DNA from 2 places in the Aquabacter sp. DMC10 genome. Region 1 is predicted to be linked to the other one. Evidence: riboswitches for the same ligand, from Rfam matches in the RefSeq annotation. Region 1 holds a riboswitch; the other holds the start of a gene.
The links. A riboswitch is a leader RNA that binds a small molecule or an ion and turns the genes downstream of it on or off. The one in region 1 is predicted to bind thiamine pyrophosphate.

Region 2: another riboswitch for thiamine pyrophosphate. It lies ahead of thiD (bifunctional hydroxymethylpyrimidine kinase/phosphomethylpyrimidine kinase); the one in region 1 lies ahead of thiO (glycine oxidase ThiO).

Annotation. Positions count from the first base shown of each region.
Region 1 covers NZ_JBQUYX010000003.1:646,289-653,551, reverse strand. Annotated here, with positions in the region: gene ACT54L_RS11580 (thiamine pyrophosphate-binding protein) at 1-741, shown strand, start outside; gene ACT54L_RS11575 (thiamine phosphate synthase) at 748-1,392, opposite strand; gene thiG (thiazole synthase) at 1,396-2,175, opposite strand; gene thiS (sulfur carrier protein ThiS) at 2,197-2,418, opposite strand; gene thiO (glycine oxidase ThiO) at 2,421-3,590, opposite strand; TPP riboswitch at 3,579-3,678, opposite strand; gene ACT54L_RS11555 (glutathione S-transferase family protein) at 3,870-4,496, shown strand; gene ACT54L_RS11550 (NUDIX domain-containing protein) at 4,542-4,985, shown strand; gene ACT54L_RS11545 (SUF system Fe-S cluster assembly protein) at 6,165-6,539, opposite strand; gene ACT54L_RS11540 (cysteine desulfurase) at 6,536-7,263, opposite strand, start outside.
Region 2 covers NZ_JBQUYX010000002.1:200,477-207,739, forward strand. Annotated here, with positions in the region: gene ACT54L_RS05705 (PepSY domain-containing protein) at 1-2,123, shown strand, start outside; gene ACT54L_RS05710 (helix-turn-helix domain-containing protein) at 2,139-2,756, opposite strand; gene thiD (bifunctional hydroxymethylpyrimidine kinase/phosphomethylpyrimidine kinase) at 2,850-3,662, opposite strand; TPP riboswitch at 3,709-3,814, opposite strand; gene ACT54L_RS05720 (Lrp/AsnC ligand binding domain-containing protein) at 3,919-4,155, shown strand; gene ACT54L_RS05725 (hypothetical protein) at 4,220-6,268, shown strand; gene ACT54L_RS05730 (GtrA family protein) at 6,311-6,730, opposite strand; gene ACT54L_RS05735 (SDR family oxidoreductase) at 6,777-7,263, opposite strand, start outside.

The DNA of each region.
Region 1 (7,263 bases):
CAGCCGGAGCTCGCCATCGAGGCGACGCCGGCGAGCTTCGTGCGGGCCCTGGAGCGCCTCGCCCCGGCCCTGCCCGGCCCGTGGGAAGCGCAGACGCAGGTCGCCCGGGCGGAGTATCTGGCCTGGACCGAGAAGGCGCCCGCTCTGCCTGGCCCGTTCCAATATGGCGAGGCCATGGTGTGGCTGCGGGACACCCTGCCGGCCGATGCCATCATCTGCAATGGCGCCGGCAATTACGCCACCTGGATTCACCGCTTCTTCCGCTTCCGGTCCGGCGCGTCGCTGCTGGCGCCCACCTCCGGCTCCATGGGCTATGGCGTGCCGGCGGCGGTGATGGCCAAGCGGCATTTCCCGGAGCGCACCGTGGTGGCCTTTGCCGGCGACGGCTGCTTCCTGATGAACGGCCAGGAATTCGCCACCGCCGTCCAATATGGCATTCCGCTCATCGTGGTGGTGCTGGACAATGGCATGTTCGGCACCATCCGCATGCACCAGGAGCGGGAATATCCCGGCCGCGTCTCGGCCACCCGCCTCGTCAATCCCGATTTCGTGGCCTATGCCCGCGCCTTCGGCGGCCATGGCGAATTGGTGGAGCGCACCGAGGATTTCGCCCCCGCCTTCAAGAGGGCGCAGGAGAGCGGGCTGCCCACCATCCTGCATTGCCGGCTCGATCCCGAGGCCATCACCCCCGCCCGCAGCCTGACCGCCATTCGCGAGCAGGCTTTGGCGGCCAAGGGCTGAGACGTCCTACCCGGCGGGCGCTGCGCCCGCCCAGGCGGCGAGGAGGTGGCGCGCCTCCGCGTCCGGTCGCGCGGCCCGCATGACGCCACCCATGACCGCGAAGCCAGCAACGCCCGCCGAGCGGCACATGGCCACATTGGACGGTTCGATGCCGCCCAATGCCAGCAGCGGCACCGGACAGAGCCCCGCCAGCCGGGCGAGGCCCGCCGCCTCAAGGGCCGGGCCATAGCCGGGCTTGGACTTTGTCAGGAAGGCCGGCCCCGCCACCACATAATCGACCACGCCGGGCAGAACCCGCGACGCCTCGTCGGCACCGTGGACGGACTGGCCGATGAGCGCCTCCGGTCCCAGCAGGGCACGGGCGGCGGCGGCATCGCCATCCCCCGGCAGATGGACGCCATCCGCGCCGGCCGCCTTCGCCAGTTCAGCCGAACCGTGGAGCAGTACGCGGCCGCCGAAGGGCGCGGCGGTCTGCTTGAGGGCGGCGAGCAGGTCGATCTGCTCGGCCGAGCCCAAGTCCTTTTCCCGCAGGCTGATCCACCGCACCCCGCCGGCGCAGGCGGCGGCCACGATCTCGGCCAGCGGCGACCGCGCCTGGGTCCGGTCGGTGATGAGCAGCACCGGCGGATCGGGCAGGCGCGCAGGCGCCATGGATCAGGAGCCCACCAAGCCGAATTCGGGGCTGGAGGCTTCCGCGTGGGTCTTCTTGGGGATGCGGCCCGAGAGCCGGGCGAGGCGCCCGCCTTCCACCGCATGCCGGAAGGCGGCGGCCATGCGCACGGGATCATGGGCCTTGGACACCGCCGTATTCAGCAGCACGGCGGAGCAGCCCAGTTCCATGGCCTGCGCGGCATCCGAGGCGGTGCCGATGCCCGCATCCAGCACCACCGGAACCGGCGAGCGGGCGCAGATCAGTTCGATCATGTGCGGGTTGGCGATGCCGAGCCCCGTGCCGATCATGGACCCCAAGGGCATGACGGTGGCCGCGCCCAGATCCGCCAGCTTCTGGCAGGTGACCGGGTCGTCATTGCAATAAGGCAGCACCACGAAGCCGGACTGGACCAATTGCTCGGTGGCTTTGAGCAGCTCCTCCACATTGGGATAGAGCAGCTCCCGGTCGCCGATCACTTCCAGCTTGACCCAATTGGTCTCCAGCGCCTCGCGGGCCAGCTCGGCGGTGAGCACGGCGTCCTTGGCGGTCTGGCAGCCGGCGGTGTTGGGCAGGATATGGACGCGGCCGGTGAGGAGGTCGGTGAGGCTTTCCTCATAGCCGGACAGGCTCATGCGCCGGATGGAGGCGGTGGCCATCTCGGAACCCGAGGCGGCGAGCGCGTCCAGGAACACCTTCTGGTTGGGATAGCCCGCCGTGCCCAGGAACAGGCGCGAATTGAAGGTGCGGTCGGCAATAACGAGGGGATCGGATAGGGTGCTCATATTTTTTATCCCGGGCAGCGATCAGCCACCCTGCTTGGCCTGGATGATCTCGACCGCGTCGCCGGCGGCGAGCGGATGGGCGGCCCAGCGGGTGCGGGGCACCACGGACCCGTTCACAGCCACCGCGATGCCCTTGCGGGCCGGGTCGACGCCCTTGGCGTCGAGGAGGGCGGAGACGGTGTCCACCGGCAGGGCCTCGGCCGCGCCGTTGATCTTCAGGCTGATGGGGTTCGTCGCAGGCATGGCTACTCCGCCGCGGCGCGAGGGGTGAAACGGTCGACGCCGAACGGCGCCGCCAGCGGATCGGCCCGGCCCTCCAGCACCAGGTCCACAATGACCTTGGTGGTGACGGGCAGCAGCAGGATGCCGTTGCGGTGGTGGCCGGTGGCGTGGATGAGGCCCGGCACGCCGGAGGCGCCTAGGATGGGGGCATCGTCCCGGCTGCCGGGGCGGAAGCCCACCCATTGCTCCAGGATGGGCAATTCCTCGATGGTGGGCACCGCCCGCCAGGCATGGGTGAGCAGCGCCAATTGGCCGCCGGCTGTGATGGTGGTGTCGAAGCCCTTCTCCTCCACCGTGGCGCCCAGGATCAGCCGGCCATCCTTGCGGGGCACCATATAGATGCCCGGCCCCCACACCACATGGGTGAGCACGGGATTGGCCGGGTCCATCTGGAGGGACAGCATCTGCCCCTTCACCGGACGCACCGGCAAGGGCGAGGCGGGTGCGATGGTGATGCTGCGCGACCAGGCCCCGGCGGCGAGGATGACCACATCAGCCGCATGCAGCCGGCCACCGATGCGCACCCCGCGCGCCACGCCGCCGGCGCTCTCCACGGCGTCCACCGGCGTGTGCTCGTGAATGCGGGCGCCGGCCTGTTCCGCCGCCACCTTCAGCGCCGCCGCCACCTGGCGGTTGTCGGCTTGGTGGTCTTCCGGGCACCACAGTGCACCGGCGAGGCGGGTGTTGAGATGGGGCTCGCGGCGCCGCGCCTCGGCGGCGGAGAGCCATTCCACCGGCAAGTCATGCTTGCGGTGAAGCGTCAGTTGGTGGCGCAGCTTGCCGGCATCGTCGGCGTTCAGCGCCACCACCAGGGTGCCGCTTTCCCGATAGCCCACGTCCTGGCCGCTGGCGGCTTCCAGATCGGCGGCGAAGCCGGGCCACAAAAGCTGGCTCTCCCGGTTGAGGGCGAGCAGGTCTTCCTCGCCCGGCTCCAGCTCGGCGCAGGCGGCGAGCATGCCGGCGGCGGCATGGCTGGCGCCCTGGCCGGCCACTCCGGCATCGAAGAGATCGACGCTGGCGCCCGCTTCCGCAAGGCGCCAGCCGATGGCAAGGCCGATCACGCCCGCGCCGATGATGGCGATGCGGGGGCGGTCGGCGGGGACAGAATTAAAGGACGACAAGCCTTGGCTCATCGGCTCCTCCCTACGCTGGAATGACCCAGACAGGTTCGATGGGTATGATCTCAGCCGCACATGATGCGCGGCACCCCAGGCCGTTCGGACAGTATCGCGCGATGACCCTTCGACGGCAAGGGAAACCGACCGGGCGGCCCGCGCGGTGAGGCCGCACCAGCCCGGCGCCCCTTCCCACCTGCCCGCTCTAGCTTGGGCCGGGCGGAAGGGCAATGGCGGCGGTGCGGATCGACAGAGGCAATCGTTCCCCCTATGTTCTCGCCCACAGGAGGATTCGCCATGAAGCTTTATTGGGCCCCCCACAGCCGCGCCTTCCGCACCCTCTGGCTGCTGGAGGAATCCGGCCTGCCCTATGAACGCGAGCTGGTGCCGCTGGGCAGTGCGCGCCTCAAGAGCGCGGAATACCGGGCCATCAATCCCATGATGAAGGTGCCCGCCTTGGAGGACGGCCCGACCCGGCTCGCCGAGAGCGGCGCCATCTGCGCCTATGTGGCGGACCTCGCCCCCGACGGACGCCTCGCGCCTGGCATCGGCGATCCCGCCCGCGGCGCCTATCTGCATTGGATGTTCTTCGATACGGCCTGCATGGAAGCCGCCTTCGTGGAGCGCATGGCGGGCGTCGCCATTCCCTCCCGCTCGGCCGGCTGGGGCAGCTTCGACCAGGTGATGGGCGTGCTGGAGGACCAGTTGGCCACCGGGCCGTGGGTGCTGGGCGAGCGCTTTTCCGCCGCCGACATCATGCTGGGCATGAGCCTGTGGTACGGCATGCACCTGCTCAAGCTGGTGAAGGACCGGCCGGTGCTGGAGGCCTATGTGGCCCGCTGCGTCGCCCGCCCCGCCTTCCAGCGCGCCGAGGCCATCGAGGCGGAAGGCCTCGGCGAGCTGGAGAAGGCCGCCAGCGCCTGAGCCGGGCCTTGCGGCGCGGGGCCGGAAGGCGTTTAGAGTCTGACCATGCTGCCCTTCCGCCCGCTCCTGCGCCGCATCACCCATGGCCTCACCCTCGGCGTCCGCACCATCGTGCGGGACGAGGACGGCCATGTGCTGCTGGTCCGCCACGGCTATGCGCCCGGCTGGCATCTGCCGGGCGGCGGCGTGGATGCGGGCGAGAGCGCCGAGGCCGCCGCGCGGCGGGAATTGCTGGAGGAGACCAATGTCTCCGCCACCGCGCCGCTTGTGCTGCACGGCCTCTATTTCAATGCCCGCTTCGGCGGCCGCGACCATGTGGCCTGCTTCCTCGTGCCCGCCTTCTCCCGTGGCCCGACGCCCAAGCCCAATGCGGAAATCCGCGAGATCGCCTTCTTCCCCCTCGACGCGCCGCCCGCCGACACCTCCCCCGGCACCGCCCGGCGCCTTGCGGAAGTGCGGGGCGAAATGGAGCGGACGGATCGGTGGTGAGGGGGCCTGATCTTGCGGCGCCCGCGCGCCCTCCCTGTTCCCTCTCGCCCCCTCCCTATCCCTCCCCCGCCTTGCGGGAGAGGGGATTTTGGTGCGCTTGGCGGGACGCTGGCTCTGCTCTGCCTCAGCGTCTGTCATCCCAACCTCTCCCCCGGCGGAGCCGGCCCCCTCTCCCGCGAAGCGGGGGAGGGTTGGGGAGGGGGAATTGCGGACGGTGAAGCGTTCCCCTCCCCCAAAGCTGCGTCCTGCCCCGGCCCTCTGCCCCCTCCCTATCCCTCCCCCGCCTTGCGGGAGAGGGGACTTTCGTGCGCTTGGGCGGAGCGGTGGCTCTGGGCGTGATGGGCGTCTGTTATCTGGACCTCTCCCCCGGCGGAACCGGCCCCCTCTCCCGCAAAGCGGGGGAGGGTGGGGGAGGGTGGGGGAGGGTGGGGGAGGGGGCAAGGACACAACGCCGCAATCCTGCCCGCCCCTCTGACGCCCCCAGCGCCAACACCCCCGCCAAAGGCGAGGTGGAGGGATGCGGGAGCGGCCGGCGCGCGGCGGCGCGCCGTAGAAGTGTGGGATGAGGTGGAGCCGCGCTCCGTCCGCTCCCGCGCGGGGATTTATGGCCTCGGCCCTGCGCCGCGTGGGCAACAGGTTCTCCCATCAGCACCGGCCGAACCACTGCCGGATCAGTGCGCCTGGGCCTTCAGCCTCCTCTGCTAACGGGCGCGAGGTGCGTTAAGCCCCGTCCCGTCGGACACCCGCCCCCGACACCACCCGTCAGGCCGCTCCGGACGCGCCCCTCCTTGGTGCCAGGTGGGACTACCCTAGCAGAGGCGACCACAAATAGGAATATTATCTAGGATATTTTCTTAATTCGGTCATTGCGGCTCTCGCCCTACCCCCTCCCTAACCCTCCCCCGCTTTGCGGGAGAGGGGACTGCGGGGCGCCCAGTCAGGGTGGTGGTTCTGCCCGTCACCGGCGTCGGTGATCCCGACCTCTCCCCCAGCGCCACAGGCCCCCTCTCCCGCAAAGCGGGGGAGGGCTGGGGAGGGGGAATGCAGGGAAAGGCGGGCAAGGGGAAATAGGGCCAAGACCAGGCCGGCCGCCCTCCCCCAAAACGCACGACGCCCGCCGCTGCGTAGGCAGGGCGGGCGTCGAAACCATCGGGCTTGCCCCGGCTCAACCGGCGCAGGTCACCACAGATTGAGCGTGGCGCGGGCCTCTTCGGACATGCGGCCCTGGTCCCACGGCGGGTCGAAGGTGATGTCCACGGTGACGCCGGCGACGCCGGGGACCGTATTCACCGCTCCTTCCACCATGCCGGGCAGTTCCGCCGCGGAGGGGCAATTGGGGGTGGTCAGGGTCATCTCCACGGCCACGGTGCGGTCGTCGGCGATGTCCACCTTGTAGATGAGGCCCAGCTCGTAGATGTCCACCGGGATCTCGGGATCATAGACGGTCTTGAGCGCGCCGACGATGTCGTCGGTCAGGCGCGTCAATTCCTCTTCCGGGATGCCGGACTGGAACTGCGGAACGTGGGGCGTTTCGTTGGTCAGCGTATCGGTCATGCGAACAAATCCTGCGCCTTCACGAGCGCCTCGGCAAGGCGATCCACGTCGGCACGCGTATTATAGAATGATAATGATGCGCGACAGGTGGCTGTCACCCCATATCGGGCGAGCAAAGGCTGGGCGCAATGGGTGCCGGCGCGCACCGCCACCCCATAGCGATCCAGCACGGTCGCCACGTCATGGGGATGGGCGCCCTTCAGCTCGAAGGAGAGGATCGCCCCCTTGCCCGCGGCGGTGCCGAAGATGCGCACGGAATTGAGCGCCCCCAGCTTTTCGTGGGCATAGTCGGACAGCTCGGCCTCATAGGCGGCGATGGCCGGGCGGCCCACCACTTCCATATAGTCCAGCGCCGCGCCAAGGCCGATGGCCTGGACGATGGGCGGCGTGCCGGCCTCGAAGCGGTGGGGCGGGGCGGCATAGGTGACGCGGTCCTCGCTCACCTCGCGGATCATCTCGCCACCGCCCTCATAGGGCGCCATTTCGGCCAGCAGCTCCCGCTTGCCATAGAGCGCGCCGATGCCCGTGGGCCCATAGAGCTTGTGGCCGGTGACCACGTAGAAATCCACGTCCAGGTCGCGCACGTCCACCGGCATGTGCACGGCGCCCTGGCAGCCATCCACCAGCACCTTGGCGCCCACCGCATGGGCGGCGCGCGCGATCTCCTTCACCGGCGTCACCGTGCCCAGCACGTTGGACATCTGGGTGATGGCGACGATGCGGG
Region 2 (7,263 bases), on a different contig from region 1:
CGCTTGTTGTTCTCAGCCTATCTGGTCTTTATCTGCGCTGGCCGCGTCGGCCTCTACAGGCACGCTCCTGGTTCCACCTCAATCTCAAACGCGGTGGCCGGAACCTGTTGTGGGAACTTCATTCGGTCATCGGCACCTGGGTCCTGCCCTTCTATCTTCTTGCCTCGCTGACCGGCCTCTATTGGTCCTATGACTGGTATCGAAACGCCCTGTTCGACATAACGGGCACGCCCCGCCCTGCCCAGCAGGGTCCCCGCCCCGGCCAAGGCCCCGGCGCGCCGGCGCCGACTCCCGGTGCCCCAGGGGGCGCCGGGAGGCCGGTCACTGCCCCGCCGGACCTCGCCCGCATGTGGGACGTCTTCGTGCGCGAAGCCGGCCCCTATTCCATGGCGACCCTCCGCCTGCCCCAGGGAAATCAACCCCTTACCATCACCTACCAGCCGCCGGACCCGGCCCACGAGCGTGCCAACAACACCCTGGTCATCGACCCCTTCGGCGCGGTTCGCCAGCATCGCCGGTTCGAGGATCTCCCCCTCGGCCAACGCCTCATGGCCAGCATCTTCCCGCTTCATGCCGGCAGCTATTTCGGGCTGCCTGGTCTGATCCTGATGATGATTGCCAGCCTGCTCATGCCGCTCTTCGCCGTCACCGGCTGGCTGCTTTATCTGGACCGCCGCAAGAAGAAAGCCGAGGCCCGGCGCGCCGCCGCGCAAGTGCAGGGATGGCAGGCCGCAAGCGGACAATCGGTGCTGGTGGCCTTTGCCAGCCAGACCGGGACAGCGGAGCGCCTGGCGTGGACCACCGCCGCCGCACTGAAGGCGGTTGGCCTTGCCCCCCGTGTCACCCCCTTGGCGACGCTCGACGCCGCCGCCCTGGCCCGGGAGACCCAGGTGCTGTTCATTGTCTCCACCTTCGGGGAAGGGGAAGCCCCCGATGCGGCCCGGGCATTTTCCCGCGCCTTTCCAAGGTCCAAGGTCCGGCTGGACACCATGCGGTTCGCTCTACTGGCCCTTGGGGACCACACCTATGGACACTTCTGCGGGTTTGGCCGAAGCCTGGAGGCTGCCCTTCGGGAGAAGGGCGCCCAGCCCCTCTTCGGAACCGTGGAGATGGACGGCGATGACGCGGCCGCCCTCACCACCTGGCAGGTCCGCCTGTCTCGGCTGACGGGCGAGACGGTCGCCGGCGACTGGAGCACACCGGCGGCGCAGCCCTGGCGCCTGGTGGAGCGCCGGTGCCTCAATCCCGGCGGCGTCGGCCTGCCCACGTTCCATGTGGTGCTGGAGCCGCCGCCTGGCCCCCTGCCGGTGTGGGAGGCGGGTGACATTGCCCAGATCCAGCCGCGAAATGACCCCGGCCGCGTGCGCGCGGCCCTGGCGGCGCTATCTTTGGACCCCGCCGCTTCCGTGGCGGCCGGCGGCGCAGCGCTCGCGCTGGAAGGGGTGGCGCTGCGCGGCGCCCTGCCCGGCCAAGTGCCGGCCGGCATCACGGCTCAAGGGTTTGCTGACCTCATCCGCCCCCTGCCCGATCGGGACTATTCTATCGCGTCCATTCCGCAGGATGGACGCTTGGAACTGCTGGTGCGGCAGACCCGGTCGCCCGATGGCAGCCTGGGTGTCGGCTCGGGCTGGCTCACCGCCCACGCTCCGGTCGGGGGCGAGATCGAGCTGCGCATCAAGCACAATCCGGGGTTTCATGCCCCGCCGGCCGAGCGCCCCCTCATTCTGATCGGCAATGGCACCGGCCTTGCCGGGCTGCGGGCCCATCTCAAGGCGCGCATCCAGGCCGGGCGGGATCGCAACTGGCTGCTCTTCGGCGAGCGCAACCGCGCCCATGACTTCTACTTTAGCGAGGAGATATCGGGATGGGTGGCCTCTGGCGGCATCGCCCGCCTGGATCTGGCCTTCTCGCGGGATCAGGAGAGTCGCATCCATGTGCAGCAGCGTCTGGCAGAAGCGGCTGAAGATCTGAAGGCCTGGGTGGCCGAGGGGGCTGCCATTTTTGTCTGCGGCAGCCTTGCCGGCATGGCGGGCGGCGTGGATGAGACCCTCCGCTCCATCTTGGGGGCGGATGTGGTGGAGCGCCTCGCGGCCGAAGGCCTTTATCGGCGCGATGTCTATTGAGGAGAAAGCGCCGTCCTAGTCGAGAACGGCGGCCTTCAGCAGGCAGACCATGAAGGCATGGGCCGGCTCGGTGCTCACGTTGCGGATTACGTGGCGCCGGTCGCAGCGATAGCGAAGGGTCTCGCCCGCCTTGGCGGTCTCGGTCACGCCGCCCACTTCCACCTCGAGGGTGCCGGAAATCACGCTCAGGCACTCGATGGAGCCGCGCTGGTGCGGATCGGATTCCAGCTCGCCTCCCGGCTCGGCCTGGAAGTCATAATATTGCAGCCACTCAACGGTCTTGATCCAACCGATGATGGTCAAGCGACAGCGGCCGTCTTCCGAGAGCAGGATGGGAGTGTCGGCGCGCGTCAGCTTTTCAACGAAGGGGGCTTCGTCCGATGAGGCGAGCACCCGCTCCACGGACATGTCCAGCGCCTGGGACAGGCGCCAGATGGTGGCGAGGGTCGGATTGGTCTCGTTGCGCTCGATCTGGCTGATGATGGACTTCGCTACGCCGGATTGTTCCGACAGGTCCGACAAGGACAGGTTATAGGCCTTCCTCAGCCGCTGGATGGTCTTTCCCAGCTGCCCGGTGATGACCTGGGCTCCCGTCTCGAGATTGCGGTCGGTACCCTTTTCCCGTTGCGACATGGCGTTCCATCTTTGCGAACCAGTGTTCGTATTAACGTACGAAACGATGAAAGCAAGACGAATAGCCACACCCCCGCGGGAGACGTGGGCGCCTCACGCCCAGACAGCGAAGAAGTGGTGCACCGGCCCGTGGCCGTGGCCAACATTCAGCCCGTCTGCGGCTGCAATTGCGCCGGTGATGTAAGCCTTTGCGGCATCTACGGCCGCCCCTAAGCCTTCGCCGTGGGCAAGCCCCGCAGCAATGGCCGACGACAATGTGCAGCCCGTGCCATGGGTGTTTCGGCTGGCATGGCGGGGCGCCGCAAGCCGCACCACGCCGGTGGCGTCCACCAGCAGATCCACGCTCTCCGGCCCCTCCCCATGGCCCCCCTTCATGAGCACAGCGCGCGCGCCCAGTGCCAGGAGACGCTCCGCCTGGTGCTGCATCTGCGCCTCCGTCTGGGCCACCGGCGCATCAAGCAGGGCTGCCGCCTCTGGCAGGTTGGGCGTGACCACATGGGCACGGGGCAGCAGCAGGCTTTTCAACGTATGGATGGCTTCCGGGTCCAAGAGACGGGCGCCGGAAGCCGCCACCATGACCGGGTCGAGCACCACCGCCTTTGGCGTCCATCGGTCGAGCCCAGCTGCCACCGCCTCGATGGCAGCCGGCCGCGACAACATGCCGATTTTCACCGCGGCCACGTCAAGGTCGGAAAAGACGGCGTCAAACTGAGCGGTGATGAAATCCGGCGGGACGTCATGAATGGCGGTGACACCCTGCGTGTTTTGGGCGGTCAGAGCCGTAAGGATGCTGGCGCCATAGACGCCGAGAGCGGAAAACGTCTTCAGATCGGCCTGAATGCCTGCGCCGCCGCCGGAGTCGGAGCCGGCGACAGTGACGGCGATGGGGGGAACGCGCTTTGCCATAGGGGCCTCCCGCACCGGTGGAAAGCCCGAAAAGCCGTGCGCCCAGCGCCCGACCGCTCTCGCTTCCCTGCGCCGGCATGATCCGGATCAGGTTCGCGGGTTGGCGCCTGCCTCTCAGCCCCACATCATGTGGGACACCCCGACGAGATCCGTGTCATGTAGCCAACCCTCCTTCCGCCTTCAAGGATCGCAGGGGCGCAGACTTGCCAGAGGCCGGCGATTTGTCCACTTTGCCGGCCTGTCCTGGAGGTTCGCCGTGGTTCCCTTCTTCATGCAGATCAAATGCCAGCTGGGCCGCTCCTATGAGGTGGCCAACGCCCTGGCCGACAAGGAAATTGCCTCCGAGATCTATTCCACGGCCGGCGATTTCGATCTCCTTGTCAAATTCTATGTGGGCGACGATGTCGACATCGGGCACTTCGTGAACGAACAGGTTCAGGGCGTTCCCGGCATCCAGGACACCCGCACCATCATCACCTTCAAGGCCTTCTGATGCACCGCCCGCCCTTGGTTGAGCTTAAGGGCTGATGGCACGAGGCAGAGAAGGGGTGGGAAGCTTGCGCGATGGGACGCGATCCGAAGCGGGGCTCACCCCGCGCCTGACCGGGGGAGACGTTCTCCTCCTGATCGTCCTTTTGGGGTTTCGCTTCTATGTGGAGGTGAACAGCCGGCTGCTGCTGATCCCGGCCGCCGGTCACGATGACGGCTATTTCATGCGGATGGCCAGCCACATCGCTGCGGGGCAATGGCTCGGCCCCTTCGACCAGTTCACCTTGATGAAGGGCCCCGGCTATCCGATTTTCGTGGCCCTTTCCGTCTTTCTCGGCAACCCCATCTCCTTCGGCCATGCGTTGTTCCATTTGGGCGCCGCCCTGGTGGGAGCCTGGGCGGTGCTGCGGCTGACGCGGTCTAAAATCGCCTTCTACGGCGCCCTACTCCTCGTCTTGCTGGTGCCGGCGGGCTTCGAGATGGGGGTACATCGCATCCTGCGCGACCAGATCTATTGGGGCCAGACCCTGATGATCTTTGCCTGTGGCACCCTGCTGATGTTCGCGCCGCCAGAGGGATGGAAGGCGCGTCTTCTGCTTGGACTTGGTGGAGGAGCGACCCTGGCGTGGGCCCTGATGACCCGCGAGGAAGGGATCTGGTTCCTTCCCGGGCTTTGCGTCCTTCTGCTGACGGGACTGGTCTTCAACGGCGTCAGCTGGAAGAGCGCGGCACGCCTCGCTCCAGGCCTGGCCGGGGCGGCGGTTGGCTGTGCGGCCCTGCTCCTGACCCTGTTCACCCTCAACTTCATGACCTATGGCGCGTTCATTGGAGTCGATTTCCAGGACCGCGCGTTCAAGGACGCGGTGGGCGCGCTTTCGAGCATCGAAGATGGCGGGCAGATCTCGCAGGTGCCGGTGAGCACCGTCGCCATGGAAAAGGCCGCGGCGGTGAGCCCCAGCTTCGCCCGCCTCGCCGCCGATCTCCGCCCCGACGGCCCGCTGGCGCACTGGTACCTGGCTGGCTGCACGGCCCTGCCCCACACGTGTGGACAGATCGCCGGAGGCTGGTTCGTCTGGGCCTTGCGCGACGCGGCGGCCAATGCCGGTGACTACGCATCGCCCATGCGCGCACGAGCGGCATTTTCCCAGATGGCCGCCGACATCCGCTCCGCCTGCGCTGCTGGTACCCTGACCTGCCGCCCCACCCTCTACGCCCACCTTCCCCATCTTTCCGGCGCGCAGTGGCTTCAGGTACCCGGGCGGTTCTGGGAGGCCCTGACGACGGCGGCTCTGGTCACCCGGGGCAGCTATGATCTGGCCACCACGCGGGACGAGCCGAACGAGTCGCTCTTTAATGTCTACTGGTCGTTTCTGAACTATCCGCGCACCTATGGCCCCACCAGCGATCGGCGCGAGACGCTCGGCTGGGTGCGGCGAGCGCCAGGCGAGGCTTGGCCCTCGCTTGCCATTCGCGATGACCAAGGCATCCAGGTCCGCGCGCATATCCAGCGCATGCCGAGTCCGGATCTGGTTCAAATGCGGGACGATGAAGGCGCCGCCAATGATCGCTTCCGGGCCGACTATGCCTGCCCGGGCACCTGCGTACTGGACGCGATTTTCTCGGACGGGACCCAGCTCTCCCTTCCGCTGAAAGTGGGGGGCGCCGTGGCGCGCTCGGCCGGGGATCGAACACTCCATGTGGATGCGACCGTCGCCGCCCTCAATCCCGCAGGCCTTTGGAATCGCAGTGCCAATGCGGCCGGCCACATCATTCGCGCCCTGCTGCGGGCGGCGCCGTTCGTCTTCCCGCCTCTGGTCGCCCTCGCCCTGTTGGCGTTTGCCTGGGCGGGTGCACGGTGCCTAACAGACCGGCGCCTGGACGCGGCATGGTTGAGCGCAGCGACAGCCTGGACGCTGGTGGGAACACGGCTTGCCCTTGTGGCGCTCGTGGACGTCAGCTCGTTTCCGGCCATCAACGCGCAATATACGCTGCCGGCCACCTATCTGATGGCCCTGGCCATTCCCCTCTCCCTTGCCTCAGGAGCGGCCGCATGGGCGCGGCGAAGCTCCTTGCGTCCAAAGCTGGCGGGATCAGACGGCCCCCCGTCCTCACTATAGAGGCGGGCCGCTGGCCGGGATCGCGCCTCCCTGACGCACATTTCAGCGCGGTCGCGCCTCGCCATCCGCCTTCGCGGGGCGGAAGGAAAAATGCTTGTGGGCGAAGTAGCTGGTCAGGACCGGGCTGCCGAGACCAATGGCGTGGCCGACTGTTTCCGCATGCCAGATGAAGCCGATCATGGGGAGGCCCCATTCCACCAGCCCCACACTCACGACCCAGATTTGCAGGAGGGACAGGATATTGACGAGGGCAAAGCGCACCATCTGCCCGGCGGCGGGGTGCGCCTCGGCTCGAAACACGAAACGGCGGTTGAGCAGGAAGGCCACCGCCATTCCGAGCGGATAGGCGAGCACGATGGCCACCTGGTAGTCGACCACCAGGTTAAAGGCGATGCGGCCCACCAGATTGACCAGCGCAGCCAGTCCGCCGATCATCAGAAAGAAGAAAAAATCGCGGCTCATGCCCGAGCCAGTCGCTTCGCCTGGGGCATGACGGATCGCCTCTCTCTCACAGCTTGGTGCGGTGGAAAACCGGGCGTGGCAGCGTCCGCACAATGGCCAGGATGAGGCGCCAGAAGCCGGGCGTATAGACCACCGCCGTCCGCCGCCGCACCGCCCTATCCATGTCCTGCGCCACACGTTCGGGCGTGGCCCAAAGAGGCCCCCCTTGGGGCAGGTGCGCTGTCATGCGCGTCGCCACAAAGCCGGGGCGGATGTCCACCACCGCCACCCCGGCCTTGAAAAGGCGGTGGCGCAGGCCCTCGAGGAAGACCTGAAGACCGCCCTTGGCGGCACCGTAGACATAGTTACTCTGGCGGCCCCGATCGCCGGCCACCGAGGTGATGACCGCCAAAGTTCCGCGCCGGGCCGCCTCGAAACGGGCGGCGAGAAGGTCGCTCAGCAAGGCCGGGCTGACAAAGTTGATGTGGAGCGCGGCGGCGGCGACGCCCGGATCCGCAATCGCCTCCCCCTGGTCGGGCAGGGAACCATAGGCG